Regions from separate parts of the Colwellia sp. MB02u-9 genome, predicted to be linked through region 2. Evidence: predicted binding sites of a transcription regulator. Region 2 holds the regulator's gene; each other region holds the start of a gene.
What was found. The regulator LexA, encoded in region 2, represses DNA repair genes until DNA is damaged. The targets are predictions, from matches to a motif close to TACTGTATNNNNATACAGTA.
Positions count from the first base shown of each region.

Region 1: the regulator LexA is predicted to act here: its motif matches at 5,969-5,988, upstream of H4J65_RS14760 (LexA family transcriptional regulator).
Region 3: the regulator LexA is predicted to act here: its motif matches at 8,003-8,022, upstream of H4J65_RS01885 (DNA recombination protein RmuC).

Region 1 is NZ_JACGVF010000098.1:154,421-164,715, forward strand. It holds gene H4J65_RS14745 (Rrf2 family transcriptional regulator) at 1-477, shown strand, start outside; gene H4J65_RS14750 (bifunctional diguanylate cyclase/phosphodiesterase) at 771-3,029, opposite strand; gene H4J65_RS14755 (chemotaxis protein CheB) at 3,026-5,611, opposite strand; gene H4J65_RS14760 (LexA family transcriptional regulator) at 6,002-6,415, shown strand; gene H4J65_RS14765 (Y-family DNA polymerase) at 6,403-7,659, shown strand; tRNA gene H4J65_RS14770 (tRNA-Pro) at 7,797-7,873, opposite strand; gene H4J65_RS14775 (DUF3413 domain-containing protein) at 7,974-9,707, opposite strand; gene H4J65_RS14780 (DUF1414 domain-containing protein) at 9,764-9,985, opposite strand; gene yejK (nucleoid-associated protein YejK) at 10,064-10,295, shown strand, end outside.
Region 2 is NZ_JACGVF010000090.1:19,334-29,628, reverse strand. It holds gene oxyR (DNA-binding transcriptional regulator OxyR) at 1-739, opposite strand, end outside; gene H4J65_RS06695 (hypothetical protein) at 1,018-1,320, opposite strand; gene lexA (transcriptional repressor LexA) at 1,604-2,218, shown strand; gene coxB (cytochrome c oxidase subunit II) at 2,805-4,361, shown strand; gene ctaD (cytochrome c oxidase subunit I) at 4,374-5,978, shown strand; gene H4J65_RS06675 (cytochrome c oxidase assembly protein) at 5,990-6,574, shown strand; gene H4J65_RS06670 (cytochrome c oxidase subunit 3) at 6,605-7,489, shown strand; gene H4J65_RS06665 (DUF2909 domain-containing protein) at 7,560-7,769, opposite strand; gene H4J65_RS06660 (SURF1 family protein) at 7,821-8,567, shown strand; gene H4J65_RS06655 (hypothetical protein) at 8,620-9,180, shown strand; gene H4J65_RS06650 (heme A synthase) at 9,181-10,188, shown strand; gene cyoE (heme o synthase) at 10,198-10,295, shown strand, end outside.
Region 3 is NZ_JACGVF010000066.1:48,910-59,204, forward strand. It holds gene proB (glutamate 5-kinase) at 452-1,630, opposite strand; gene H4J65_RS01875 (glutamate-5-semialdehyde dehydrogenase) at 2,994-4,265, shown strand; gene H4J65_RS01880 (sodium-dependent transporter) at 4,631-5,968, shown strand; gene H4J65_RS01885 (DNA recombination protein RmuC) at 6,479-7,990, opposite strand; gene H4J65_RS01890 (TIGR02922 family protein) at 8,454-8,663, opposite strand; gene H4J65_RS01895 (fumarate hydratase) at 8,924-10,295, opposite strand, start outside.

The DNA.
Region 1 (10,295 bases), on a different contig from region 2:
TTAACCAGTTATACCAACTATGCGATGCGTTGTTTACAGTTGGCCGCACTTAAAGCCCCTGAACTAGTGCGGGTAGATGACGTGGTTTTCATTCATGGCGTGTCACGCCCGCACATTGTCAAAGTGGTGCACGAGCTAGGCAAAGCCGGTTATTTAGAAACAGTGCGAGGACGTAATGGTGGCTTTCGGTTAAGCCGCCCGGCAGAAGAGATCATTGTCGGTGATGTTGTGCGTCTTACCGAAGGGCCATTAGATGTAGTGGAGTGTTTTAACCCTGAGAAAAACACCTGCCCGTTGATTGGTATTTGCAAGCTATCTAAAAAAATTCAGGAAGCAACTCATGCATTTATGGATGTGCTAGATGGTGTCACTATTGCTGACATTTCTGCGAATCGTATTCCGTTACTAAAGCGTATCGATTTGTTAGAAATTACTGGAAAACCAGCAATTTTTGCCAAGTCAGACCATGCTAATTGATACCCTTCACAAGTGAGCAATAACTTAATGTGATTGCTATTAAATGGCGGTAAGGCAGGAGAGAATACAATCGCATGTTGTCAAACAATCGCTAGTTTATGATATTGGCGACTATGAAAGAGATGACTGTAGGGTATTTACAGGTGAAAAATTAATAAATTTGTTGGCGATAAGCTGTTTTTTTGGTTTTTGAATATAGTGCTACAACCATGAAGTGCTGCAGCCATAAAGTGGGCCTAAGGTTAACTGCACTTTTATAGAAAAAAAGACCTGTTACTGCGAGGTTTTTAAGCTTATTGCGTTTGCCAACTCACATCAGGATTCCACTGATTAACCCAAGCAGGAATATCGCTTGCTGGCATAGGTTTGGCAATACCATTACCTTGAGCTAAGTCACAGCCCAGTTCTAGTATAGCCTTACAATGTTCAATTGATTCAACGCCTTCAGCAATTACGCCACGTTTGAATGACTTAGCTAAAGCTATTACGCTTTCAACAATGGCCAAATCTTCAACGTCAATTAGCATGTCTTGGACAAAACTCTGGTCTATCTTAATCATGCTGGCGGGTAAACGCCTAAGATAAGTGAGTGATGAATAACCGGTGCCAAAATCATCCAAGGCAAAGTTTACACCCAGCGCGATACAGTCATGCATGATGTTTGAGATATGGTTAATATCATCTAACGCACTGGTTTCCAGCACTTCTAGTTCTAAATAGCGAGGTTCAACATCGGGGTGGGCTGCTAGTAATGAGGTTAAGGTCTGTGTAAAGCTAGACTGTTGTAATTGAACCGCAGCAATGTTTACGCTTATGTTTAGGAGGCTAAGCCCCATTTTTTTCCATTCGCTGATTTGTGTCAGTGCGCTATCAATAACCCATTCACCCACCTCAATATTCATCGGGTTATTTTCAATAACGGGTAAAAAATCGATAGGGTTTAATAACCCTCGTTGAGGATGTTGCCAGCGAATAAGCGCTTCAACGCCTATCACTATTCCAGTCTTCATATTAACCTTAGGCTGATAATGAAGTACAAATTGATGATGGTCTAAGGCATTACGAATAGCTTCTAGGTTTTCTTGATGCATTTTAACCGCGTCATCTTGAGCGGTATCAAACAAATGATAACAATTTTTACCTGAACCTTTAGCTACATACATAGCTTGATCGGCATGGCGTACCAACTGGTCAGCATTGGCATTATCTTGTGGGTAAATCGTTATGCCAATACTGGCTGATAAATGGAAGATAACATTATTGACAGTAATCGGCTCAGACGCGGATAATAACAAGCGTTCTAATACCGGCTCACAATCTTCCACTTTGTCTAAATCAGTTAATACGGCGACAAACTCATCACCGCCAATGCGGGCTAAGGTATCACCCTCGCGTAACGCCTCTTTCATACGAACTGAGAGGGCAATGAGTAGTTTATCCCCCACGTCATGATCATGCATATCATTAACCGCTTTAAAACCGTCTAAATCTAGAAAAGCCACGGCAAGTAAATGCTTGTGACGACGGCACTGTAACATGGCTTGAGATAATCGGTCAGCCAGCAATACTCGATTGGGTAAATTAGTCAGTACATCGTAATGAGCTATTCTCTCTAGTTGAGTTTGATGCTCTTTCATCGGGGTAATATCGTTAGCTAAGGTGATATAATGGGTCGCGATGCCATGCTCATTGCACACCGCACTAATGGTCGTCATTTCAGCATACACTTCACCATTTTTACGCTTGTTCCAAATTTCACCAGACCAATTGCCATCTTTTTGCAGTGCTTGATCAATGTTGGAAAAAAATTCAGGGGTCTCTTGACTTGATTGGAGAAAACGCAGGTTTTGACCAATCGCCTCTTCACGACTATAACCTGTTATACGGGTGAAACTGTCGTTAACATCGATAATAATAGCATTACTATCGGTAATCGTGATGCCTTCTCTAGCATAAGTAAAGACACTGGCGGACAGTTTTTGCTCATTTTCAGCTTGTTTTCTTTCGGTAACGTCAATCAGTGCGGCAAGACAATCAGTGCCTGTAATACCCAGATTAGCTTCGATATTTAGCCAACGTGTTGTCTTGTTAACGCGAACTAATATCTCAAAAGATTGTATGCCCTTATGCTGAAATACTTTTGCCAAACAATCATTAAAAGTATGGCGATGAGGTATTGTGACGTAGTTGACAAAGCTTTTTCCGACTAAGTGAACGCGATCAATAGCCAATAAGTTCGCACCTCGTAAATTGACCTGAGTAATTTTACCTTGCAGATCAAAAGAAAAATAAGCAATGGGTGCAAACTCAAATAACTCAGTGTAGCGATAATGTAATTTTTCAGTTATCCGCGCTTGCTGCAACTCATCATTTTGCATTTCCAATTCAATTTGATGAACTTGCAGTTCGTGTAACAGCTTTAGGGTATCATTTTCGATAAGAACAGCTTTTTTGTTGTCCTTATTTTTTTTCACTTGTGCTTCAGCAAGCTGGCGTAACTCTTTGGGTGAGAGTTTCGCTAATAGTTTGGGTGGCTGTGTAGGCTTGGTCATATAGTTGGCTTTATTTTACGTAACTGTGATTCAAGCAGCTTGGCTTCGCTAATGTCAGTGAAGGTAATGACCACGCCGTCAATCACGTTTTCTTGTGTGGCATAAGGCATAATGCGCACCCTAAACCAACGATTATTACTGGCGGTTATTTCTTTTTCTATGAAAACCAGTGTGTCTAACACTTCCCGCGCATCTTTTTGTAGTGAAGTATAATCGAGCTCAGTAACTATGTCAGACAGTGGTCGACCGACATCACTCGGGATCAGCTTAAATAGGTGGGTGGCGTAGTTGGTGAATCGTCTTACACGTAGCCCATTATCGAGAAATATCGTCGCTATTTCTGTGCTATTAAGCAGGTTTTTCATGTCGTTGTTGACCCATGACAAATCATCAACTTTAGATTGTAGTTCGGTATTAACCGTTTGCAACTCTTCATTCATTGACTGCATTTCTTCTTTAGAAGTGGTCAATTCTTCATTGGTGGATTGCAACTCCTCATTGGTTGATTGTAACTCTTCATTGGTGGACCTGAGTTCTTCTTGTGCCGCCTGCATTTGTTCGCGAGTTGCTTCTATCTCATCGCGCGCATGTTGCAGTTCTAGCTGATTATTTTCTGCTGCTTTACCCTGATTTTTACTCGGCTGCGCGGTCGGTGCTAACACCTTGGTAAAAACCACCATCAGCAAACCCATTAAAGCTTTTGGCTTAGCAATGGCTTGCACCGTTAAGTTAATGGTTTCTTTGCCTACCATCAGGTTTTCAATAATAACTGGCGCTTCTTGTGTCTGCGCTTTTTTCATCGCGAGGTTAAGGTGCATGAGGAGTTCTTCATGCGCCATCACGTGAATATTCCAATTGGCCTTACCCGCCGAGGCTTCTAAATATTTACCCGTGCGACCATTGATATACATAATATCACCGGCAGCATTAACCAATACCGCTGCAGGCGAGTAATTTTGTAGTAGGATTTGGTCTGCCTGCGTTTGTAGGTTAATGATGTCTTTACTCATGTCGCGGGTTCTCTTGGGTTCATTGTGTATCAAAGATATAACAGGAAATATCCTTGAGGGAAAGTCGACATCCATTCGTTTTTTGGAAATATCGATACGGGTAAAAATCCGTGCACTATCGTTAAGTGCTAAGAACAAGTTGGTAAAATTACCTATGGTTTCGGCATTGCCCAACATCAAAATACCATGAGAATTCAATGCGTAGTGGAACAATGGAATTAACTTTTTTTGTAATTCTGGTCCAAGGTAAATTAGCAGATTACGGCAGGTAACAATATCTAACTTGGTAAATGGTGGATCCATGATGATATTCTGGGGTGCAAAGATGATCATGTCACGTATCTTCTTATTGATACGATAACCTCTATCATCTTTAATGAAATAACGCGCCAATTGTGTGGGCGTTATATCCGCCTCAATGCTTGCTGGATAAAAGCCTTGCCGGGCAATATTGATAGCATCTTCATCAAGATCGGTCGCAAAAATTTGTAGTTTAAAACGCGCTTTAGGCTTAATCTCATCTAAGACATCCATCATAGTCATGGCGAGTGAATAAGCCTCTTCACCGGTCGAGCAGGCGGTAACCCAAGCTCGAAGTTCTTTACCTTCAGGATAATTTTCTAATAGTGCTGGCAGCGAGCTTGACTTGAGTTGCGCCCAAACGTCTTTATCGCGAAAAAAATGGGTTACCCCAATTAACAGTTCTTTAAATAATAGGTCTTGTTCTTGTGGGTTCTCTCGCAGATAACGCGCATAAAGCGCTATATTTTCAAGTTGATGTAGGTCCATACGCCGTTCAATACGACGATAGATGGTATTTTTTTTGTACAGTGAGAAGTCGTTTCCTGTGCGTTCACGCAAGATAATAACGATTTGTTCCAATGTACTTTTTGATTTGATTTCTAACCTTGGTTCAATATCTTTTGGGGCAATACGAGGGCCATGTTTGAGCCCACTCAGTATATGTTCGGGTAATTCTTTAGCGGGGGCAACGATGTCGATTAATTCTGCATTAATGGCGCTTTGAGGCATAGAAGCAAATTTTGCAAATTCAGGCGACTGGGCCAGAGACAGACCAGCATTTTGTTTGATGGCATGTAAACCTAGGGTGCCATCAGAACCCATGCCAGAAAGAATAACGGCCACAGCATGTTCGCGCTGATCACTGGCAAGCGATCGAAAGAAAAAATCAATCGGTAAGCGTAATCCGCAACTAAGCACGGGCTCAAACAAAAATAATGACCCGTGCAAAATGGATAAATCTTTGTTGGGAGGAATTACATAAACACAATTTCCCTGTACTTTCATGTGGTTGCGAGCTTCTTTGACTATCATTTGCGTAGTACGTTGCAACAACTCAGCCATGATGCCTGTGCGAGAGGGATCTAAGTGCTGGATAACGACAAACGCCATATCGGAAGGCGTTTGTACCTGAGTAAAAAAGTCTTCCAATGCTTCTAAACCGCCCGCAGAAGCACCGATGCCGACAATATTGGATGGTTTTTTTAGAGCATTCAACCGACGGGAGTCACTGGCAGTACTTGGTTTTGTGGTTTTTATTTTATTTTTCATTAAGGTATATTTATTTTTTGCTCCATTACATTATAGTAAACTAATATATTAAGTAGTGTGCAATAAATTTTGGAAAGTTTTTATAAAAAACCTCGTGTTTGTCCCCGTGTTTTGCTATGAGACCGACGTTAACACAATGCGCTAAAGAATAACGACATTTAAAATAGCCAGGTTAAAAGGGCGCAGTAAAGTTTCAGTCAAGTTGTGTTTGCTACTGAGTTATAAAATATTTTAAAGCAAAGTTAATATAGACAACGTTAATATAGACAAAGTGACAAGCGCCAGCTTTATTTTATCCATCAGAAAAACGGTATGAGCAGTTAACAAAAAGCTTCCTCAATTTTACGCCTTAACCTATACTGGTTAAATGTACAGTATAGGTTGTATTTTATGAAAGTTATTCCCATTTTTATTGAGGCGGGTATATCCGGCTTTGAATCACCTGCAGCTGAATATAAAGAACTCGGCTTATCGTTAGATCAACTCTTGATAGCACACCCCGATGCCACCTTTATCGGTTTGGCGCAAGGGCAGTCGATGCAAGAGGTTGGCATTTTTGATGGTGATTTATTGCTAGTCGATCGTAGCGAGCCAGTAAAAGATGGTGATGTTATTGTGGCGAATTACAATGGCTGTTTTACTTGTAAACTTATTGATAAAAAAAACGCTAGGCTATTATCTGCATCGTTCAAGCATCAACCGGTCAGCATTACACCTGAGGATGAATTTCAAATAGAGGGAGTCGTTACCCGTTCAATTCGTTTGCATCGACAGCTAAGGGAGTTAAGCGCATGTATGCGTTAGTTGATGCGGTATCTTTCTACGCGTCTTGTGAGAAGGTGTTTGACCCCTCAATCAGAAATCGGCCTGTGGTCGTACTAACAAATAACGATGGCTGTATATGTGCTGTGTGTCCAATTGGTCGGCGTTTAGGTATACCAAAATTTAAACCCTATTTTCAAATTAAACATTTTTTAGCCAAACACCATGTGGTTGTTCGCTCGTCTAACTATGAGCTATATGCGGATCTCAGTGACAAAATGATGAATGTTATTGGCCGTTTCTGCGATAACCAATATGTTTACTCGATTGACGAGTCTTTTCTACAATTTAAAAACTATAACCAAATTATTAATGATTGGCATAAATATGGCCATGAAATACGACGTGCGGTTTGGCAGGAAACGCGTTTGCCGGTGGGTGTTGGCTTTGGCTCAACGCCGACATTAGCGAAAGCCGCAAACCACGCAGCTAAAAAATTAGCGGGCTATAACGGTGTGGCAGTTGCAGATGATGTCACGTCACGTAAAGACATATTATCAAAAATGGCGGTGACTGACGTGTGGGGCATTGGTAGTCGATTAGGCAAGCGTTTAAACGTGTTGGGAATAAATTCCGCTTGGGATTTAGCCAACCAGTCACCTAAAATTATGCGCAGCCAATTTAGCGTTATGGTTGAACGAACGGTTAACGAGTTAAACGGTATAGTTTGTTTAAACTGGGATGAAGTTAAGCAGGCAAAAAAAGAAATATTTTCCACTAGAAGCTTTGGTCAACGGATAAATGAAGAACATCAATTAAAAGCGGCTTTAGTGAGCCACGGCGCCATTGTAGGTCGTAAACTAAGACAACAGCATTCGCGCGTAAAACGGCTGGTGATATCCGCTGCTAGCTCGCCTCATGATGATAATTATTACCACAAATCGATAATTTATGAATTTTTAGTGGCAACAGATAACACCCTAAGTATCGCGAACGCTATATCAGCCGTTTTTGATTGTGTTTATGCCGGCGGTGTTAACTTTTATCGTTGTGGGGTAGGAGCCATTGAGCTTGAAAATACTCAATTTCAACAAGGTGATTTGTTTTCGCTAAATGAAGAAGATCCAGAGCTAATGCGCTGTTATGACGGGATAAATAATCGTTACGGTAATTATACGTTGCAATTAGCCGTACAAGGTAAAATTGATAAGTGGCATATGCGACGTGAATTTCTTTCGCCAAGCTTTACGAGTAAGTGGCGAGATATACCTAAAATTAGCTGTTAAGGTTTATCTTGGTCATTTATCTTGGTCAATAAGCGATAAAACATGAGTAGATAATTAATCAACTGGGTATTACATCGAGTTAACATATAACAGTTACAAAAAAGCCCTGTCAAGACAGGGCTTTTTTGCTCTAAATGTGGTCGGAGTAGCAAGATTCGAACTTGCGACCTCACGTCCCCCAGACGCGCGCGCTACCAAGCTGCGCTATACCCCGATTGATAAGCTTAATGGGGATAAAAGCTTATGTGGGCTATATTAATGATTTATCGCTCGAATGCAATTAAAAAACATCATCAATTGAGTTAAGCGTCTAATTATTGTACGTTATTCAATTGTTTATCCACTTGTTCATCGAATTGTTTACTAAATTGCTTAATAAAGTGAACACCATCAATCATTAATGGAAAATCAGGCTTTGCCGTAATAGGGGCGGCCAGTTGAATAGAATAACTTTGAAAGTTACCATTTTGGTCAACAAACATCGATTTATCTTTATTAAACACTACAATGCCGTTGTCCATGGTATTAGCAATAATACGGTCATTATTTAATTTTTTGATATCAGTACCGTTGCTATAGCTTGTGGCTTTAATATCGCAGTTTAGCCAGTTTTTAATCAGCGTAGGTTGCATATCCATATGACTGGTGAGTTTATTAATTGATTTATTTTTACTTGCCGGTAAAACCAATAGCGCAGGTTTAATCGATAAACTTGTTTCTGTGGTGCTATTACCAATAGAGCTGATCCAAAGGATATCCTTGAGTTGCTTATCGCCTCGTTGGTTATTTTGCACCGACATTAAAGCGTCTAAAAACAGTTCAAACTGATAGCTATTGTTACCTTTAAAATAAAACACGTGTAAACCTGGGGCGTAACTATTGAGTTTATCCGCAAATATCAAACTCGATATATCGGCTAGTTTTGTTACTGTTGGAAATAGTTTATGGGTCAGGCTTAACAAACCATCGGTATTAATGACTGAGGCTTCATTGTGATCTTCACCGACAATAGTAAGTGATGTGGCTAAATCTTTCTGAGCCATAATTTGAAATAATAGTGGTTGTGCTTGCTGTTCGAACAAGGCTTTTTGGTAAATACTTGGCAAGCTATAAAACAAGTTAAACCAGGCTTCTTTTGGTGACGCGTTATCAATATGATTGTCTAGCGATAGTACACCTTGCTTGGTTCTTTGTTTTATTTTATCTAGTTGTTGAGTTTGCAATATTTGGTCTGTAATCACCATGAAAACCGACTGTTTTAATTTGGTGTCATTGAGACATTGGCCTTGATAAAGCGGGTACTGGGGTACGGCATCTGTAAAGGCAAGCGGGCTAGTGCGACGGGCAATATAATCCACTTGATCGAACATACCGTATTTGGTTAATAAGGTTTTGGCGGTTGATGGATAAGACAAGGGCAATACTGTGTCTTGGCGTAATACGTCATATTCCAGGTTGGCATCAGCCCAAATATGAATAATATGACTAAAAAAGAAAAAGCTTACCAGAGGAATAACGATAAAGCGCGCAAAAATAGTTTTTTGTAATTCTTTTAGGTGTTTCCAAGCATAATTTGACGCTATCAGTTCAAATGATAATATCACCATGGTCAATACTAGACTAACAAACCAGAACGCTCGGCTATTTTGTTGTATTTCGTTATTAATAAGGTCAAGTATGGGCGCACTTGATGAAATATTTAAATGATAGCCTAAGCGGGTATAGATAAATGCGTCGAGCAGCAAAAGCAATAACTGGGCACTAAAAATGATAGAAGCGACCACCCGAATAAATCGGGTTCGAGGAAACAACAGGGTGATTGGAAACAAAATGAGCACAAAACTCATAAAAGTTAAGAAAGCTATATGGCTTAACCAAGTGGTGACTAAGTAGGTTTGCCCTAACAAAGTGTCAGGCATTGCTTCACTAAATACATAAATTGACGATAATAAGATCGCCGCAATAATATTAAAAAAAGTGAACCAGTGGCTCCAGCTAATTAACTGTAATAGTCGCTTACTATAGGGTTTTGATTCAAATGAAACCATTGCGTCGTTTAATTCTCTTATTATTTTTTATGAATGTCGCTGATTATTTATACGTTTTATTTAGAATTTTGTATAGATTGTTTTAATGCCTTGGTAAAATTGTCTACTATTGCCTCTCGTTCCTTTTTCGGCACATTATTTGTAATAATTTCTGTTAGGGTATTTCCTAGGCACATTAGCGCTAGATCAGGGGTTGCAGACTCGTTAACGAGTACATCAAGCAAATCTTTAATAATTTTTTCTACACGTTCGTTGGAATACTTGGATACAATGGGCATCTTATACACTTAATGGTAATTTAATAAACAGACATAAGTTTATCAAATGCCCGAACAATATAATACTGACCTTTATCTATGAGCTTAATAATTTCGAATATTGCACTGCATTTTTTAACAAAAAAAGAAGAAACTGGCGAAGTTGTACTCAGGTTAGGTCCTGAGAATGTTGCAGCTAGCAGCAAAATTGAAAGTTTTGTTGATGCACTACATAAAATTTACAACAGCAAAGGCAGTAAGGCCTACGGACATTTTTCTGCTATGCCAGCCCAAGGCGACAAAGCCCGATTTGTTGATATTATGGAAAGCT
Region 2 (10,295 bases):
TTGTCGCCAACTGTGGTAGCAGGGTAATACCCATATTGCTGGCCACCATATATCGTAAGGTTTCAAGACTGGTGGCTCGAAAACTATGATCTTCCTCCGCACCAGCGCTAAAGCAATAGCCCATGGCTTGATCTCTCAAACAATGGCCATCTTCTAAAGTGAGAATTTTTTGATTATGTAAATCATCAAATGTTACTTTAGTTTTATTAGCCAGTGGATGTGAAGGAGACGTTGCCATCACCAAGGGCTCGGTGAATAAATCGTAACGTTCAAAACGCGCCATTTCTGGCAACCAAGGCAAAATTAAAATATCGAGTTTACCTGTTTCCAATTGTTGCAGTAAATCTTGCGTTCTATTTTCATGTAAATAGAAGTTTATTTTCGCGAGATTGCTGTTTAGTGCCGGCATAATATGCGGCAATATATATGGCGCTAACGTAGGTATTAAGCCTATATGTAAATCACCTGACAGTGGGTCAAGTAGCGCTTTTGCCGCTTCTTCAAAGTTATTCGCGGCGTTAAGTACTTGCCGAGCTTGTTGTACTAACTTTTCTCCTGCGGGTGTTAGCATAACATTGCGCGGTTGGCGTTCAATTAAGGTTAGCTTAAGGCGTTGTTCTAGTTTTTGAATTTGACCACTTAGCGTTGGTTGACTAACAAAGCAAGCCTCAGCGGCATGGCCAAAATGCTTATATTCGGCAATGGCGGTTAGATATTCTAAATCACGAATTTTTATCATAGTTTAAATCTATTGATATAAGGTAGTTAATAGCTAAATTTATGTTAGCTTAAGGTACTGAGTTTAGCTAGCATATTGAAAAGCAAAGCCTGCACTGAAGCGTTAATACCCAGACTAAACCATGTTTGCAAAGGCTAAAACTTGCTAACGACGTGGTTAATTGAGGCGCTTATTGCATCACTGCACATTTAAGCCGTTGTTTAAAATGACTTAGGGTACTTTGAAATCTTGAAATCTTGAAATCTTGAAGAGTTAAGAAGTTGAGGGAAATTGAAGCATTACAGCTTTGATCGCTCATAAGCTGGAATGTTAATAAAATTTTCATCACCTTTGGCAACCGCTTCTTTTAAGCTCGCTTTTCTATTTTGGCGAGACTCAATACTTTCACCAAATACCTGAAAGTGAGCTCGCGCAATAACATCGACAGCCTCTACATGAGATATAACGCCTAACGCTTTACCCGCATGGATAAAGCCTTCAACTCTGAATTTTTGCTTATCATCTTTTTTATGATTTTTTGCGAGGCTAAAAACTTTTAGCAACTGTGCTTGGCAACAATCTAAATATTCGTGTTTATTCATTATTTTCCATTCACCTTCTAAGGTTGATTTACCTATATACCTGCTGTTTAAGCAAGGTTAATAGTTATATTTATGGGTATTTTTAATGACCTTAATCGAGAAAGCCGCTTTACAACAATATGGCTTGAGCACTTAATTTTTTGCTAGCATCACTAATTGCAACTAAAACCCAAACTAGCAAAGGCGACTGATTATTTTCTTGCGTTTATTTACAGCCTGTATACAATAACAGTAATACTGTGTAAAAATACAGGCTTGCTCTTAAGTAGCTTAAGGAACAACTATGCGCCCTTTAACACCCAGACAACAGCAGATTTTTGATCTGATCCGAGAAAAAATTTCTGATACGGGTATGCCACCAACGCGTGCCGAAATTGCTACTTGTTTTGGTTTTAAGTCGGCCAATGCAGCAGAAGAACATTTAAAAGCGCTAGCGAAGAAAGGCTATATTGAAATGCTACCTGGCACATCGCGTGGTATTCGTCTTGCACAAGAGTTTATCGCTGAAGATGGTTTGCCACTTATTGGCCGTGTGGCAGCCGGTGAGCCTATTTTGGCACAAGAACATGTTGAGCAGCATTACAAAGTTGATGGCAATTTATTTCATCCTCCGGCTGATTATTTATTGCGTGTTAATGGCGAGAGCATGAAAGATATCGGCATTATGGATGGCGACTTGTTGGCCGTTCATCAAACAACCGACGTGCAAAATGGTCAAGTGATTGTTGCTCGTGTAGAAGACGATGTTACCGTTAAGCGTTTTAAACGTGAGGGCAATGTGGTTTATTTACATGCTGAAAATGAAGATTTTGCACCGATTAAGGTCGATTTAAAGTCTCAGCAATTTAATATCGAAGGCCTAGCCGTTGGTGTTATTCGCGCGGCTGATTGGATGTAGTTCACGTTTCATTTACTTCATAAATGCTAATACTTAGCTAAACTAGATTTTCCTACACTATTTTTTCCTAAATTATATTTCGCAGATTTAACTATCACTTGGTTTAATTCAAGGTGTTAAAATCTGCGTATTCCACATGCTTGATAACCATTTATCTACCTAATATGTAGCTAAATTTTTTTGGTTAGAGCTATCCTTCTGTTCGGCAATAAATACCGCTAATAGCTTGCTTTTTATACAGCAAATTTCTGTGTTGATTATTTATTATTCAGCATGAAAAACAGGCTTTGAACAAAACATGAACATTGCAGCCATCCTTTTAAAAATCTACTTATCGTCCGGTTTAGGGCTTTTACTCTATTGTATTTACTGGTTTTTATTTATCATGCTTTTGAAATTAAAAATTGACCCCTATCAAGTTTTAAGTAATTCTAGTCTGGAAAACGTACAAAAAAAACAATAGGGCGCAATTGACAACTGTTGATTAATGCGTCACTTAAATAATAATAAATGTATGCGCTAACTAGCCGGTTTTCATAATGAAAATACGTTATTTGGCCTAAATTAAAGGTGAAGGAGATGTCGTGTGAAAAGACGTAACCTAGGTTTGCTGTTGCTAGGGGGCTTGTTGTCTAGTTCAGTGTGGGCAGATATGTCGCTGAACCTAACCAAAGGTGTTACTGAGGTTAGTAGAGACGTATATGATTTACATATGCTGGTGCTGTATATCTGTACTGGTATTGGTATTGTGGTCTTTGGTGCAATGTTTTGGTCTATGGTGTTTCACCGTAAATCAAAAGGTTTCAAACCAGCAACCTTTCATGAAAGCACAAAAGTTGAAATTCTTTGGACGGCGATCCCTGTCGTTATTCTAATTGCTATGGCTTTTCCTGCCACTATTACGCTTATCGATATGGAAAATAACGATGATGCGGACTTAACCATTCAAGTAACGGGTTCTCAGTGGAAATGGCATTATAAATATTTTGATCAAGACCTTGAGTTTTATTCAGTGCTTTCTACCCCGCGTGAACAATACGAAAACCAAGATGGTACCTCAGCAGAAAAAGGTGAACATTACCTGTTAGAAGTTGATCGTCCTTTGGTTATTCCAACCAATAAAAAAGTGCGTTTTGTTATTACTTCTGATGATGTTATCCATGCTTGGTGGGTACCGGCATTTGCGGTAAAACAAGATGCTAACCCAGGCTTTATTAATGAAGCTTGGACCAAGGTAGATGAACCCGGTGTTTATCGTGGCCAATGTGCTGAGTTGTGTGGCAAAGACCACGGCTTTATGCCGATAGTGGTTGAAGTTAAGTCTGAAGCCGATTACGCCATTTGGCTTGATGAGCAAAAGCAAATGAAAGCCAATGCAGCAGCTGCTGAAGCGGCGTCGTTAAATGCTTCGGCTTCAATGGACGAATTAATGCAACTGGGCGAAACAACCTATACCGCTTACTGCGCAGCGTGTCACCAAGTCAGTGGACAAGGTTTACCACCCGCATTTCCAGCTCTTAAAGGCAGTGCTATTGCCACAACGGGTCCTGCTAGCGCGCATATAGATATTGTCGTTAATGGTAAAGCAGGTACCGGTATGCAAGCTTATGGTAAGCAATTAAGCTTAAAAGAAATCGCGGCGGTTGTAACTTATGAGCGTAATGCTTGGGGTAACAATACCGGTGAAGCTGTTCAAGCGGCTGACGTGCAAGCGGTTAGTGGTGCAAGTACCTCAGATACGGTTGAGCAAGCGGTTGAAGACGTTAAAGAACAAGTTGCTGAAACCGTTGCCAAAGTCATACCAGAAGAAGATTTATCAAAGGTTTATAGCCAAGACGAATTAATGACCCTGGGTGAAGATGTCTACATGACAGCTTGTGCTGCTTGTCATCAAGCTACTGGTGAAGGCATGGCGCCTGTTTTTCCTGCACTTAAAGGTAGTGTGATTGCTACAGGTGATGTAGCAGTGCATTTGGATATGGTGCTTAACGGCAGCAAGAAAAATCCAGCGATGGCGGCTTTTGCCGGCCAATTAACTAAAACGCAAATTGCGGCGGTTGTCACTTATGAGCGTAACGCTTGGGGTAATAACACCGGTGATTTAGTCCAGCCAGCAGCCGTTGCTGCTGCTAGCGCGAAGTAGGGAGGCGTTATAATGACTACAGATGTAATTGATGATCAATCCGAGCATGATTCACATGACGGTGAGCACCATGATCATAAAATGACCGGCATAAAACGCTGGCTATATACCACAAACCATAAAGACATTGGTTCGATGTATTTATGGTTCTCTTTTATCATGTTTTTAACTGGCGGTGCTATGGCGTTGGTTATCCGAGCTGAATTATTTCAGCCTGGACTACAGATAATTGAGCCTGATTTCTTTAACCAAATGACCACAGTACACGGTCTTATTATGGTATTTGGTGCGATAATGCCAGCCTTTACCGGTTTGGCTAACTGGATGCTACCTATGATGGTTGGTGCGCCAGATATGGCACTACCTAGGCTGAATAACTGGAGCTTTTGGATATTACCCTTTGCTTTCGCTATTTTATTGTCGTCTTTCTTTATGGAAAGTGGTGCACCAAACTTTGGTTGGACCTTCTACGCGCCTTTATCAACCACCTATAGTAACGGTAGTACAGCGTTCTTCGTTTTTGCGGTACATATTATGGGGATTTCCTCAATTATGGGCGCAATTAACATCGTTGTAACCATCATGAATATGCGTGCGCCTGGTATGACTTACATGAAAATGCCATTATTTGTTTGGACATTTTTCATTACGGCTTACTTGTTAATCGCGGTGATGCCGGTGCTCGCGGGTACCGTTACTATGGTGTTAACCGATACCTATTTTGGCACCAGTTTCTTTGATGCCGCCGGTGGTGGTGACCCAGTAATGTTCCAACATATTTTCTGGTTCTTTGGTCATCCTGAAGTTTACATCATGATTCTACCTGCATTTGGTATTGTCTCTACAACAATTCCAGCCTTCTCACGTAAGCCTCTATTTGGCTACAGTTCAATGGTTTACGCGACCGCATCAATTGCATTTTTGTCGTTTATCGTTTGGGCGCATCATATGTTTACCACGGGTATGCCGTTATTTGGCGAATTATTCTTTATGTATTGTACGATGTTAATTGCCGTACCTACAGGGGTGAAAGTCTTTAACTGGGCAGCGACTATGTGGCGTGGGTCTCTTAGTTTCGAAACCCCTATGTTGTTCTCTATTGCCTTTGTGATTTTGTTCACTATTGGTGGTTTTTCTGGCTTGATGTTAGCAATGACCCCAGCTGATTTTCAATATCACGATACTTACTTTGTTGTGGCTCATTTCCACTATGTATTGGTTACTGGGGCGTTGTTTTCAATTTTTGCTGGCGCTTATTACTGGTTACCAAAATGGACGGGTTACATGTATAACGATACGTTAAGTAAGTGGCATTTTTGGTGTTCACTTATTTCAGTAAACTTATTGTTTTTCCCAATGCACTTTTTAGGTTTGGCCGGTATGCCGCGTCGTATTCCTGATTATGCTTTGCAGTTTGCTGACTTTAATAAGTGGGTCAGTATTGGTGGCTTTGCCTTTGGTATTTCGCAGTTAATCTTCTTGGTATTGGTTATCAAGTGTATTAGAGGCGGAGAAAAAGCGCCGATGAAACCTTGGGATGGAGCTGAAGGTTTGGAATGGACAGTGCCTAGCCCTGCGCCATACCACACGTTCACAACGCCACCAAAAATTGATTAAGTGGAGCTAAAATGACTAACGGTGAATCGCAAAACAAGTTATCAAAGCAAGCACAAGCGACAACGCATGATGCTTCGGTGAAAAAAACAGTAAAAAAACTGATGTTGATTGTTTTTGGTATGTTTGGTTTTGGTTTTGCGCTGGTGCCGTTATACGACGTTTTTTGTGATATCACCGGGTTAAACGGAAAAACATCTAATGTTGCGGCAAGTTACAACGTCAAGAGCATAGATACCGAACGTACCATTACTGTACAATTTTTGACTCGGACAGCCAAAGGTATCCCTTGGAAGTTTGAGCCCATGGTTAATGAAGTAGAAGTACACCCAGGTGAGCGCAAAACCGTTATATTTTACGCTAAAAATGAGTCTACAAGCGATATTGTCGGACAAGCTGTGCCGTCAGTATCACCAGGGCGGGCGGCGGTTTATTTTCAAAAGATAGAATGCTTTTGTTTTAATAGCCAACCGTTAAAAGCCAGTGAGGATGTTGAAATGGGATTGCAATTTTATGTCGATTTAGACATACCCGATGACGTATCCACCATCACCCTATCTTACACCTTGTACGACATTACAAGCTCGGTTGATTCTTAAGTGCTTGGCACTTAAATGAGGGGAACAACAATGACAATAAAAGAATACGAAAGTTATTACGTACCAGCGCAAAGCAAGTGGCCAATAGTGGGCGCTATTGCCTTGTTTTTGATTGCCGTAGGTGCGGCAAATTATGTAGCAAATTTGAATAACCCTGAAAATGCAGGCGGCGGCTGGGTATTGCTGGCGGGTATTGCCTTGATTATTTATATGATGTTTGGTTGGTTTAACAATGTTATTACCGAGTCAATGTCAGGAAAATATAGCCACCAAATGGACAATTCATTCCGCCAAGGTATGAGTTGGTTTATTTTTTCAGAAGTGATGTTTTTTGCTGCTTTTTTTGGCGCCTTACTTTACGCCCGTACCTTTTCAGTGCCCTGGCTTGATGGCGCCGGAAATAATGCCGCAACGGCAATAATTTTATGGCCTGAATTTACCGCGACTTGGCCATTAATTAAAACGCCAGACGGTACTGAAACTACAGCTATGGGTTGGTATGGCTTGCCATTAATTAACACTATTTTGTTGTTAACTTCATCAATTACTGCCCATTTTGCTCATGTTTCGTTAGAGCAGAATAAACGTGGTTTATTGAAATTTTGGTTAGGGCTGACCGTTGTGCTAGGTGTGGTGTTTTTGTTTTGCCAAGGCTTAGAATACGCCCATGGTTATGCCGACGAAATGAAATTGTATTTAGACAGTGGCATTTATGGCAATACCTTTTATTTGCTGACAGGCTTTCACGGTATGCATGTGACCTTAGGGACTATTATGCTGTTTGTGATGCTTATTCGAGTATTTAAGGGGCATTTTACGCCGAAAAACCATTTTGCCTTTCAAGCCGCGAGTTGGTATTGGCATTTTGTTGATGTAGTGTGGGTAATACTGTTCGTGTTCGTTTATATTATTTAACGCTATTGTGTTTGAATAAGCAGTTTAAGGTACGATATTTATCTTGATAAATATCGTACCTTTTGACTTTTTAGTACGGACTAGGGTTAGGTGTGATCACTCCGGTGAGAATACCCAGTAGTAGTAATAACACTAGTACAACAGAGGTCATCACCCGTCGACCTATAAATTTAGACATGGATGCTTTATTCGGGTCATTTTTATTCATAATGAATAACGCTCGAAATAGGTTATAAACCATAAAGGCTAATAAGCCGACAACAATAAATTTAATTAACACAGTATTCTCTCTTTTATCATCTGTTTTTAGTTAGTCAACATGCGGTAGTCTATGAAGTCGGTATCACTTAAGCACAAATTCAAGCAACTTAATTGGCCGATGGTTATATTTACCATGCTAGTATTTTCGTTATTAATCAAGCTCGGATTTTGGCAGATTGACCGTGCGCTTGAAAAAGAACAACGTCAACAGCACATTAGTGAATTAAGCCAACGCCAAGCCTTATCACTAGCGCAAGTATTAACACTGAGCGGTTTACAAGATGGTATTAACGATTTGCCTATTCAGTTAAAGGGGGATTTTGTTGGCGATAAAGTATTTTTACTCGACAACCAACCCAATAAAAGCCGTTTGGGTTATCGTGTTTATCAAATCATTGAAAGTAATGGTGATGCTATATTAGTTAATCTAGGTTGGGTGCAAGGCTCAATTGACCGAAATATATTACCTGAAATCAGCCCGATCACTGGCCAACACACCATCACAGGCCATGTGCGAGAAGTGGAAGTGGGTATTCAATTACAAGCACAAAACTTAACTAATCCGTCCTGGCCATTACGAGTACAGCAAATCGAACTAGATAAGTTTTCAGAATTAATTGGTAAGAAACTATTGCCCTTTGTCGTTTATTTAGATAAAAAAGAGACTATAGGTTATATAAAAAATTGGCAGCCCATCGTAATGCCACCAGAAAAACACCGAGCCTATGCGTTTCAATGGTTTAGTTTAGCGTTAGCTTGGATCAGTTTGATGGTTTGGGCGGCGATAAAAATGGCTAAAAAAGATCGGTCTGAATAAGCAGGTTAGACAAATACCGAAACCAAATAATAAGAATAAAAGGCTAAGTTGTATGAGTTCTTCAAAGTTAAATAAATCGCGCCGCAGTATGCTAATTCTCTTGGCGGTTTTCATTATTCCCATTGCACTAGCTAAATTGGCGTTGAATCAGCAATGGTTTAATTACGGAGTGACCAATCAAGGGCAACTGATTGAAAATGAGTTAACCTTAGCGCAACTTGGCTTAAGTATTGACGACTTTGATCACCAATGGTTGATGTTATATACCTTACCAACCCGTTGTGATGAGCAATGTGAAAATACCTTGGTCAGTGTTAACAACACTTATATTGCCCTAGGTAAAGAAATGCCACGTGTGAAACTCGTCGGCTTAACGCAACAAGATTTACGTGCAGAGCAAGCAGAAAAAATTCAACTTAATCGTTGGCATATTCAAACTATGCCCGCTTTGGCAAAGGTGGCGATAACACAATCACAAGTCTTGATTGTTGACCCCCTAGGTAACGTCATTCTTAGCCATATACCACCAAAAAATGCCGAGCAGTTGCCACAATTTGGCAAAGCCATATTGGCAGACTTTAAGAAACTGCTGAAGTATTCAAGGATTGGCTAAATGAGAACACAAAGCTCTTCCGACCTTAGAAAACTTGTTTTTGTTAGTATATTATTAGCGATTGTGGTTGTCAGTTTAGGCGCTTACGCACGGCTAACCCATGCAGGTCTTGGTTGTCCAGATTGGCCAGGTTGTTATGGTTTAGTTGAAGTGCCTAAAACCAGTGCCCAAATTATGGCTGCTGAGCAAGCGTTTCCTGAACGTCCTGTTGAACCAGAAAAAGCATGGAATGAAATGATCCATCGCTATTTCGCTGGTGCATTAGGGCTATTGATCCTTATTATTGCCTTAATGTCGCTAAAGCGTCGTGCGCAACGAGGTCCGTTAGGACTGCCAATTTTACTGCTAATAGTGGTGATTTTTCAAGCGGCACTTGGTATGTGGACTGTCACTATGAAGTTAATGCCTGTGGTGGTAATGGGGCATTTACTGGGCGGCTTTACTACGCTGTGTTTATTGCTATTACTGTATTTGCGTTTGAGTGATTTTCGAGTACCGGGTGGTGACATTGGCCTGAAAAAATATTTTAAATTTGCTGTGATTGGTATTTTTATTTTAGTGGCACAAATTGGTTTGGGCGGTTGGACATCATCTAATTACGCCGCGCTTACTTGTGCTGAACTCCCTATATGCCAAGCGGGTTGGGTGGAGCAGATGAACTTTGAACATGCTTTTGATCTTATTCCGCCGGAGAAAGAAAGTTATGAATTTGGCCACCTAGATCATGCCTCACGCTTGACCATTCATGTTATGCATCGCTTAGGTGCTATAGTAACAACACTGTACTTATTTTGGTTGGCTATTCGCATTTATCGTAAGGCGCAAGCACCATTTTTTAAGAACGCCGCATTGAGTTTAGGTTTTATACTCAGCGTGCAAGTTGGCTTGGGTATTAGCAATGTTTGGTTCTCACTACCGCTAAATGTTGCGGTGAGTCACAACGTAGTAGCCGCCATGTTAATGATGTCATTAATTACCATGACATACAGTTTAAAACGTAAAACTTAGGAGCATATTATGAGTCAAAGCAACACAATAGAAGCGAACCATAGCGCACCTAGTACACCCATTTGGCGTGATTATTATGAAATTACCAAGCCTAGGGTCGTCGCGTT
Region 3 (10,295 bases), on a different contig from region 2:
CTTGCTCACGTTAAGGGTTAACATAAACAGCTGCTCTGTGATGAGATTTATAAGTAGCCTAACTACTGACTACGTTTTATGACTGGTCATTATTCATTTTCAGTTATAAAAAAGCTGAGTTCCTCATTAATCAAATCGATACTAACGATGACTTTAATAAAAAGTTATAAAATAACAGGCTCTAGCAGTTTCATTAAGTTTGTGATCTTGTTGTGCGGGGAAATATAGTGATCATCAGCCTAGCTAAAACTTAAACTCAGTTATGCCAATTAGCACTTAAGCATTTAAGCTAAGAGTAAAAATAAAGGTTATTAAATTTTTTGAAGTGAAAATAAATTAGGGGTAGTAAGAATTTTTAAATAAAAATAAGGCCGCTTGAATACGACAGTAACGCAGATAAAGCGAAATTAGTATTCAACAGCGGCCCTTGTTGTTATATCAAAGTGATTAACTATTCACCTTGAACAGGTTCATCCCAAGAAAGATGATGTTCAGCCAATACGACTAAATTTTCACTGTTAATCAAACGATGTGATGCAGCATAGCCAAGTATATTCTCAACAGTCTCTTCTGGACGGCTTGAAATAATAGCAGTTTCATCTGATGAGAAATTACACAAACCACGTGCTATTTCTTCACCTTTTTCATCATAGACGTGAAGTACGTCTGCACGTTCGAAATTTCCGTGTATAGAAACAACATCATGGCAGGTAAAACCATCGTCACCACCATATAATGAGTCAGCTACATCTTGTTTTATCACTAGGCTACCAGCCATTTGCAAGCGATCTGTTAACCAAATATTCCATGCCGATGAAGGAGATGAATGGGCAATACATTTGGTGTGCTTGCGTTCGCCACGTAGTATTGCAGTAACAGGATCTTCCATTGTTCCTCTCGCAATAATGGTGGTGCAACCGGCATTCTGTGCCATATTTGCTGCTTGCAATTTAGTTAGCATACCGCCGGTACCTAAAGAACTGGTACTGCTTGCCGCTTCCATATAACTGCTCACATCTTCAATAGACTCAACAAATATCGCACCTTCTTCTGAAGGGTTTCGGTCATAAACGCCGTCGATACAAGTTAAAATAAACAGATACTCAGCACCAATCATTTGAGCGACTTTCGCTGCTAGTCTATCGTTGTCACCAACACGAATTTCTTCGGTGGTCACGGTATCATTTTCGTTGACAATCGGCATTACACCCTGTTTTATCAAACGGTGTACCGTATTTTTGACGTTAAGAAAGCGACGTCGATTTTCGAGATCATCTAAGGTAACTAATACCTGTGCAATATCAAAACCATACTCTAATGCAATTTGCTTATAAGCATGCATTAAGATGGGTTGTCCACAAGCCGCTGCTGCTTGCTTGTCTTGAACGCTGGCGTTTTCAATGGTACAGCCAACGGTATTAAGACCTAATGCAACTGATCCTGAAGACGTAAGTACAACTTCGTATCCTTGATCACGTAACGCAGAAATATCACTAAGCAAGCCATGCATGAAGGCGAAACTAGGTGTTAAATTCTTAACGTTTGCTAAAAGGCTCGAGCCAACTTTAATGACTATACGAGGTTTGATTCGTGAAACTTTTTCTGATTTTGGTTGTTCGAATGAGGGCAAAATGACTCCGTTTTCTGATTAATATAATTAAACATCTGGGCTGAACCAATAAAAAGTTGGTGCATAAGTCTACAGATATTTCCGTAATATTTTTTGTCGTTGTGCGATTATCTTATTATCAAAACATCAGTTTTACTAGCAATATATTGCCTTGGGGATGATAGATAAAAGATAGATAAAAAATTGCTGAAACGTTTTAAAAAACGTTAAAATTTGACAACAATCGACAAATGAGTTGGGAGATTATATACTAAAAACCCTATTTTTTCAATTGAACTTAAAATCACCTTTGCAAAACGAATGCAAAACGAGTTTTTAAGATTATATTGAACACTTGCAAAACAGGCTGTATTTCATTCAACAGCAAACTAAAAGCATGAGGAGTTTTGTGTCATTAATTATGATTGGTTGTAGGACGATTGTGCTTCATTGTTGACTCACTGGGTAACTTCTACTGATCAGACAATGACCATCATTAACCCTTCTTTAGTCAAAACGCCTCCCAGTATTGTTGTCACACAAGCAATTAAAGAGCTGTCTAATCAAGGTTATGGCGATTAAAGCGCACTTATTGAAAAAGTATGGTTAGCCTATTGTCGCTACCTTACTGATTCAGCTTACCTTATTGCTATCGCCGAGGGCTACTCGGTATCTTCAATAGAAAAGCGGGTTGGCAAACAAACGATTCTGTCTTTGATGCAAAATGTGCTGGCGCAAATTGGTCGAGGTGTTAGCGCAATTAGACACTGTCGTTGGGTTAACTAAAGCATTGGGTTATACGGATTTGGCTGCCAGCGAAGCTGAGCTAAACCGAGTGACAGTATTGGTGAGAAACGGCTCTGTTTATGCTTTTAAAATTACGCGCTACTGAATTGAATCAGCGATAACAATGGGGTTTTTACCTCGCACCACCAAAGCATAGTTACTCGACACACTTGGTGGTTCAATGGAACTGCCAATGACGCACGAACAGCACGTCTAAATATGATGCAACTAAGTGATCAGTAAAAATGGTACAATGGAAACAGAATTAGCAGCGTCTAAATAAAATGTCAAATGAGATACACTCATTAACTCGACCGTTTTAGCGACTGCTCAACAGCCAGTCGCGCTGCGTTGATACTTCTTCGCCAAGGTGATGAAGTGGCTCAAGGTTAAATAAATAACGATTAAATTAACATCTAAAGTAGTATTGAGCACAGTGAATACTACTAAGTGCTTTAAGCTGAACTTTTACTATTTTTTTAATATTATTTTTAATATAAATATTGGCAATAAAAATAAAAGTTAACCATTCAATAGCATAACCTTGAATTTACCAAACAGTTTAGAGTGAAGCGAATAAGCAAAAGGAAACTCATTTATGTCAAATAGTAATAAAATTATCGATACTGAAACTATGATTGAAAATCTTGGTAAGCAGGCTAAAGCCGCAGCCAAGATTCTGGCCAGTGCCACTACCGAACAAAAAAACCAAGCATTAACCGTTGCCGCCGATGCTTTACGTCAGAATACGCCAGCACTACTCGAAGCAAATGCTTTAGACGTTTTAAGTGTTAGAAAAGCGGGTAAAGCTGAGTCATTTATTGATCGCCTTGAATTGAACCCTGAAAGAGTCGAAGCTATGGCTGTCGCTTTAGAAAGCATTGCCAAATTACCCGATCCTATTGGTCGAGCTCTAGCAGAATTTGATCGTCCCAATGGCCTAAAAATAACCCGTGTATCAACCCCTATCGGTGTTATTGGCATGATCTATGAGTCTCGCCCCAATGTGGGTGCAGATGCTGGTGCCTTATGTTTAAAATCAGGTAATACGGTGATATTGCGTGGCGGCTCTGAAAGTCTTAATTCTACTCGCATTATTGTTGAGTGTATGGCAACAGGCTTGCGTGCAGCTAATTTACCAACCACTTGTATACAACTCGTTGATACCGATGACCGTTCTGCCGTTGCTGCATTACTGCGTTGTGCTGAATATGTTGACTTAGTTATCCCTCGTGGTGGCCGTGGCCTTGTAGAGCTAGTGAGAAACGAAGCTCAGGTGCCAACATTATTGCATCTCGATGGCAACAACCACATTTATATTGATAAAGACGCCGACTTAGCAAAAGCATTGAGTATTGTTAAAAATGCCAAACTACGTAGAACCGGTGTTTGTGGTGCGACCGAAAGTTTAGTCGTAAACCAAGCAATAGCTGCTGAGTTTTTGCCTAAATTGCTTAATACCTTAGAGCATTGTGAAGTTCGAGGTGACCTTGCAGCTCAAGCCTGTGACGCACGAATTAATCCCGCTAATGACGCTGACTGGGACACCGAATATCTTGACGCTATTTTATCGGTCAAAGTTGTAGCCGATTTAGAAGAAGCGCTTGATTTTATCGACCAGCACTCGTCTAAACATACTGACGCTATTATTACTGAAAACGCAGAAACCGCAGAAATTTTCATGCGCGCCGTTGATTCAGCGGTAGTGATGCATAATGCATCAACCCAGTTTTCAGACGGTGGTGAATTTGGTATGGGCGCTGAAATCGGTATTGCTACCGGTAAAATTCACGCACGTGGACCTGTAGGTCTTGAGCAACTAACCATATTTAAATATCGTGTTGCTGGCCAAGGACAAATCCGTCCTTAATCCTAAGCACAAGATGAACTAAGTAAAACATAAAGCTATTAATCGCTATTGATTAATAGCTTTATGTTTATTTTATCTTTGTGCAGGCCATCGATTTCGACAAAATGATGAAATAGAAAAATGTCTTAGCAATTTATTTATAGAAACGGTCCATGTTTTTAAACCCTTCTTGTACATTTAAAATTTTTAATCCTTAACGTTTTATTAACTATTGCTTACTTAATAGCCCATAAGTCAGCCTGCAAAAATAAAATGATAAAAACATAAAATCAAAACCAACAAATCGTTAAAAAAACTTTGCTAACCCGTGTTAACTAGGTAAGCTCAAACCAAAGCATTAACAACCACAATAATAATTATCATTTATGAGTAATATCAGAGATTCATTTCATTCGAGAATAGGTTTTGTTCTCGCTGCCGCAGGTTCGGCCATTGGTTTAGGCAATATTTGGGGTTTTCCAACTCAAGCAGCCAATAATGGTGGTGGCGCCTTTTTATTTGTTTATTTAGTCGTTACCATATTACTTGCCCTACCGGCACTTTATGCCGAAGTTTATATTGGCAACCAAGCACAGAAAAACCCAGTTTCAGCATTAGAAGATGCTTGTCGCGATACCGCACCAAGGCTTGGTAAATATGCCGGTCTGATTGGTTTAGGCGGCGCTATCATGATGTTAAGTTTCTACACCATTGTGGCTGGCTGGATGCTCGCACATGCAATATCACCACTTGCAGAGTTATTAGGTTATCATGATATTTCTCAGTGGCTTGCTACATCAAGCACGTTAAGAAATTTATTATTTACACCCGTTTTTATATTACTTGGCGCGGCTATTATTCATCAAGGGGTTAACGCCGGCATTGAAAAGTGGTCTGCGCGATTAATGCCAGTTTTATTGATCATGCTAGTCGCGTTAATTACTTACATATTGCAACAACCCGGGGCTGAAAAAGGTTTAAGAACATATTTAATACCCGATTTTTCACAGGTCACTAATCCAAAGTTAATTATTTCTGCCATGGGCCAAGCCTTTTTCTCACTCTCTATTGGCGTTGGTGGCATGATGGTTTACGGCTCCTATATGAAGAAAGATGACGATATAGGTAAGCTCGCTATTTCTATTACCGTACTCGATACCTTTATTGCTTTTATGGCTGGTTTATTAATTATTCCAGCACTTTATGTTGCAGAAGCCGCCGGACAGCAAGTATTTCAAGGTGATAAGTTAATTGGTGAGGGTCAACTTATTTTCAACATATTGCCTGAGCTTTTTAACTCTATGGGCAACATAGGCATGGTAGTAGCCATAGGCTTTTTTTCGTTATTATCAATTGCTGCCCTCACCTCAACCATTTCCTCAACAGAAGTACCTGTGGCTTATCTTGTTGAAGATAAAAATCTTAGCCGTTCTAAGGCAACTTGGTTGGTATCAGCCATTGTATTAACCGCCAGTATGACCATAATCACATTTTTTGATAGCCTGTTTGGCATGGTAATTCGTCTACTTACGACTATTTTACAGCCACTGAGCTGTTTGTTTTACTTTATTGTTGTTGGCTGGTTATGGAAACGCGGTAACAAGCTACGCGATGTGTCTTTGCAAGAAGGCAGAAAGTGGTTACCCATATGGGGCAATTATTTACGCTTTGTTTGTCCGTTATTGTTAACGGTAGTTTTTGTCAATGTTGCTATATTAAATTAAAGTCGCTTCACTTAAGTTAAATTAAGGTAAGTCAAATAGATGGAATTGCTAATTGTGCGATTAACTTTACTTTAGCCTATTAGCGTAAACCATCATTTAAAAACGTCCCTATACCAGTGTATAGGGACGTTTTTAAAAGCATTATCATCCAACTATAGCTCGGTATTTATGCCGTAAACTTAACTGGCAAGCCTTATTAATCCTATAGGTATATAAAGATGTACCTATAAGTACTTAAGCTAAGCGTTTACTATCTCAATTATTGGCTCATATTATTTCGAGCGGTTTTAGGTCGGTATAATATTGGAGGGCTAACTTTACACTTTGTTTAGGATTGAGCTTTGATGTTATTGCCCAAGCGTAATACCGAGGTAAAATATCGACGTGGGCAACTTGGTATTTAGCGTTCGCTGTTAGCACTTACTGTTAGCTATGAGCATATAATTTATAGCTCTGATAATGATTGAGCATTAACCTACTGCTGCTAGAGCACTCAAGTTATAGTCGTATTTATTCCGATGTTATCGCTACACTCTCTTCTTCCTCTGCTTCTTTTTCACTTTCTTCTTTATCTTCTTGCTTTAATTCTACCTGCTCTATTTTATCAAAACGGTTGCTAATCTTATCCGCTGAGGTATGGATTTGTTTTACGTCACTTGCCGCTTGATCAATATGTTTTGCTAAATTGGCAAAGCGGCCCTTAAAGCGAGAAAAATCAGCTGAAAGATGCGACAAATGCGCTTGAATAACATGTATTTGTTTGCGGGTTGCTTCGTCTTTTAACACTGAACGTGCGGTGGTTAAAATCGCCATCAGTGTTGTTGGCGAGGCTAACCAGACGCGTTTTTTATTGGCATAATCAACCAAGTCACCGTGGTGTGCATGTATTTCTGCAAAAATAGCTTCTGCTGGAATAAACATTATCGCGCCATCGGCGGTTTCTTTTTCAATGAGATATTTATCGCTGATATCATTAATATGCTTCTTAATATCAATTTTAAATTGCCGCTCGGCTGCTTTACGCTCAAATTCACCTAAGGTATTGTCAGCCATTTTTTTAAAGCTTTCTAGCGGGAACTTGGAGTCAACCACCACATTACCGGTTGGCTTAGGTAGAAACAAAATACAGTCAGCAATTTTACCGTTTGACAAGGTATGTTGCAGTGAAAAGTGCTGTTCCGGTAATACGTTACGAATTAAAGCATTTAACTGTACTTCGCCAAAAGCACCACGTGAGCGTTTATCTGACAGTACTTCTTGCAAGCTCACCACATTAGTGGACAGTTCAGTAATTTTTTTCTGTGCATCATCAATCAAAGCTAATCGTTGTAAAATGTCATTAAAGGTTTTGGTGGTTTTTTCGAAGCCGTCGGCTAAACGCTTTTCGACCTGGCCACTAATATCTTTTAGACGGTTATCAGTTGAAATCGTTAAGTCATCAATTCTTTTAGCCATTTGCTCACTGGATAAATGCAGTGATTTTGCCATTTCTTCTCGGCCAAGTTTAGAGGTTGCTGTAAGTTGGCTGGATAATTGTTCTGTGGCGTTGCGTTGATTATCATTAAAAGTGATGTGGTGTTCATATAAGGTCTTTTTAAGTTGCTCACTATGGCTATATAGTTGCTGTGCTTGTTTTTCACCTTGCTCACCATGTTGGCGTAATAATTTTAATTTAAAATCAGAGATTTGCTGCTCAAAGTAGGTTTTTAGTTCACTTTGCTGATGAGCTAATTGCTGATGATTAAAACTTAACTGTTGTTGTAGTTGCTGCTGATTATTGCCGTTAACTTCATAACTAAGGTTTACTTTTTCAGCTAACTGCTGCAAAAGTTGCTGTTGTGCTAGAGAGGATACTTGGCTTTTTTTTACTTGGCGAAATAACACTAACGCAATGATAATTAAACTAATAATTAATACTAGCACCATAAAGACCAAGACAGGAAAATTATCTAAAGCTAACCAAGGTGAATTGAATGGGAAGTCAAGTGGCGGGTTAAGTGAAGAGTTGGATAGTGAATTCATTGTAAAGCCAAATACTGTAAATATTAACAGTTATTAAAGCATACTTTATTAATAAGGTTAATCGTTATTTAACATCAACTCGGGTCGGTTAATGAATACATATTTAGCCAATACAAACAATTTATCAATAACCTAAAAAGACACGTTTAAATTTATGCCAGACAAAATAATCACTACTTTAGTTTTATCTAGTCACATAGCGTGATTTTAGTCACAACAGCTAGCTATTAGTTAAACAATAAAAACAGCTAGTAGTAAAAATGATTTGTTCATACCCATTTAATTAATTAGGTAGTCTACTTTATACGTAGTAAAAATGGCCAAATATAAGGCATTTATTTAATCACTAGTTGTGCTAATTATTAAATAAATAACGCAGTAGTGGGTTATTTTAATCAGTAAAAATGATTAGATAATTAGTGAGATTGGTATCACTAACCTGAAACAGCCATGGCTGATGTTATTAGATTCTGTCGCCAAACTTATCGATAATAGCAACGGCACCATCACAAACCGCAATGATAGATTTATCCAGTTTAAAGCTTGCGGGGATCACGACTCGACCGGTTTTACTTTGCGGAAACGTGCGCACTTCATGCATAAGTTTTAATGATATATCACTATAAAAAATGATAGTAATAAGGCGATGTTCAACATCGTTATGTTCGTCCATTAATAATTTGCAACCTTTCAAATTTAGCTTTATAACTAGATGAATTAATTAAAATTCTACAGCAGAAATACAAAGTCGTCATGCAATTAATTAACTATCTTTTTTTATTATATTAAACAACACCTCACTTTTTTCACGTAACATTTTAATAGCACTTCAATAACATTTCGCTGGTGTTTTTGGCTAGTTCCATTGATATTAAGACCTTTATTTTGACCAAAAAAAAACGCCCTAATGGGCGTTTATACTAATCTAACGGGTTATTTTTCTTTTGATTTTCTGTCTAGCTCTTCAATCTTTACTTGCCAAATTGCTGGCCCAGTGACATGAACTGATTCACCTAAACTATCAACAGCGACAGTGACTGGCATATCTTCAACCACAAATTCGTAAATAGCTTCCATACCCATATCTTCAAAAGCCACTACTTTTGCTTTCTTAATAGCTTTAGAAACTAAATAGGCTGCGCCACCCACCGCCATTAAATAGACCGACTTATGGTTTTTAATTGACTGAACGGTTTCAGGGCCACGTTCGGCTTTACCGATAGTGCCGAGCAAACCCGTTTCTGCAAGCATCATTTCAGTAAACTTATCCATACGGGTTGCTGTTGTTGGTCCTGCTGGGCCTACGGCTTCATCGCCTATCGCATCAACAGGCCCCACGTAATAAATAAATTTATCCGTAAAGTCTACCGGCAATTTCTCTCCAGCAGCTAACATTTCTTGAATGCGTTTATGAGCCGCGTCACGACCGGTTAAAATGGTGCCGCTAAGTAAAACGGTTTCGCCAGTTTTCCAAGTACTAATATCAGTTTTTGATAATTCATCAACGTTAACGCGACGAACATTTTCACCCACTTCCCAGGTGATTTCTGGCCAGTCTTCTAATTTAGGTGGCGTTAAGTCGGCAGGACCCGAGCCGTCAAGATGAAAGTGTACATGACGAGTTGCCGCGCAATTTGGGATCATCACTACGGGTTTTGACGCCGCATGAGTAGGCACTGACATGATTTTGATATCAACAACCGTTGTTAAACCCCCTAAGCCTTGAGCGCCAATACCAAGTTTATTTACCCTATCGTAAATTTCTAAACGTAATTCTTCTTCGGCATTTTCTGGACCACGGTCGATAAGGTCTTGAATATTTACGGGTTCCATTAAGCTTTCTTTAGCTAATACACCCGCTTTTTCAGCCGTTCCACCAATACCTATGCCCAGCATACCCGGCGGACACCAACCAGCGCCCATAGTAGGTAAAGTTTTAACAACCCAGTCAGCAATAGAATCACTTGGGTTTAACATCGCCATTTTAGATTTGTTTTCACTGCCGCCGCCTTTGGCCGCGATCATCACGTCTATTTGATCACCTGGCACCATCTCAATATGCACAACCGCTGGCGTATTATCTTTCGTATTAATACGCTTACCTGCAGGGTCAGAAACAATAGATGCACGTAATGGGTTATCAGGATTAAGATAAGCACGACGCGTGCCTTCATCCACCATTTGCTGCACTGTCATATCGGTGTTATCCCACTGCACAGCCATACCCACTTTGACGAAACAGGTAACAATACCGGTATCTTGACAAATAGGTCGCTTACCATGAGCCGACATACGCGAGTTAATT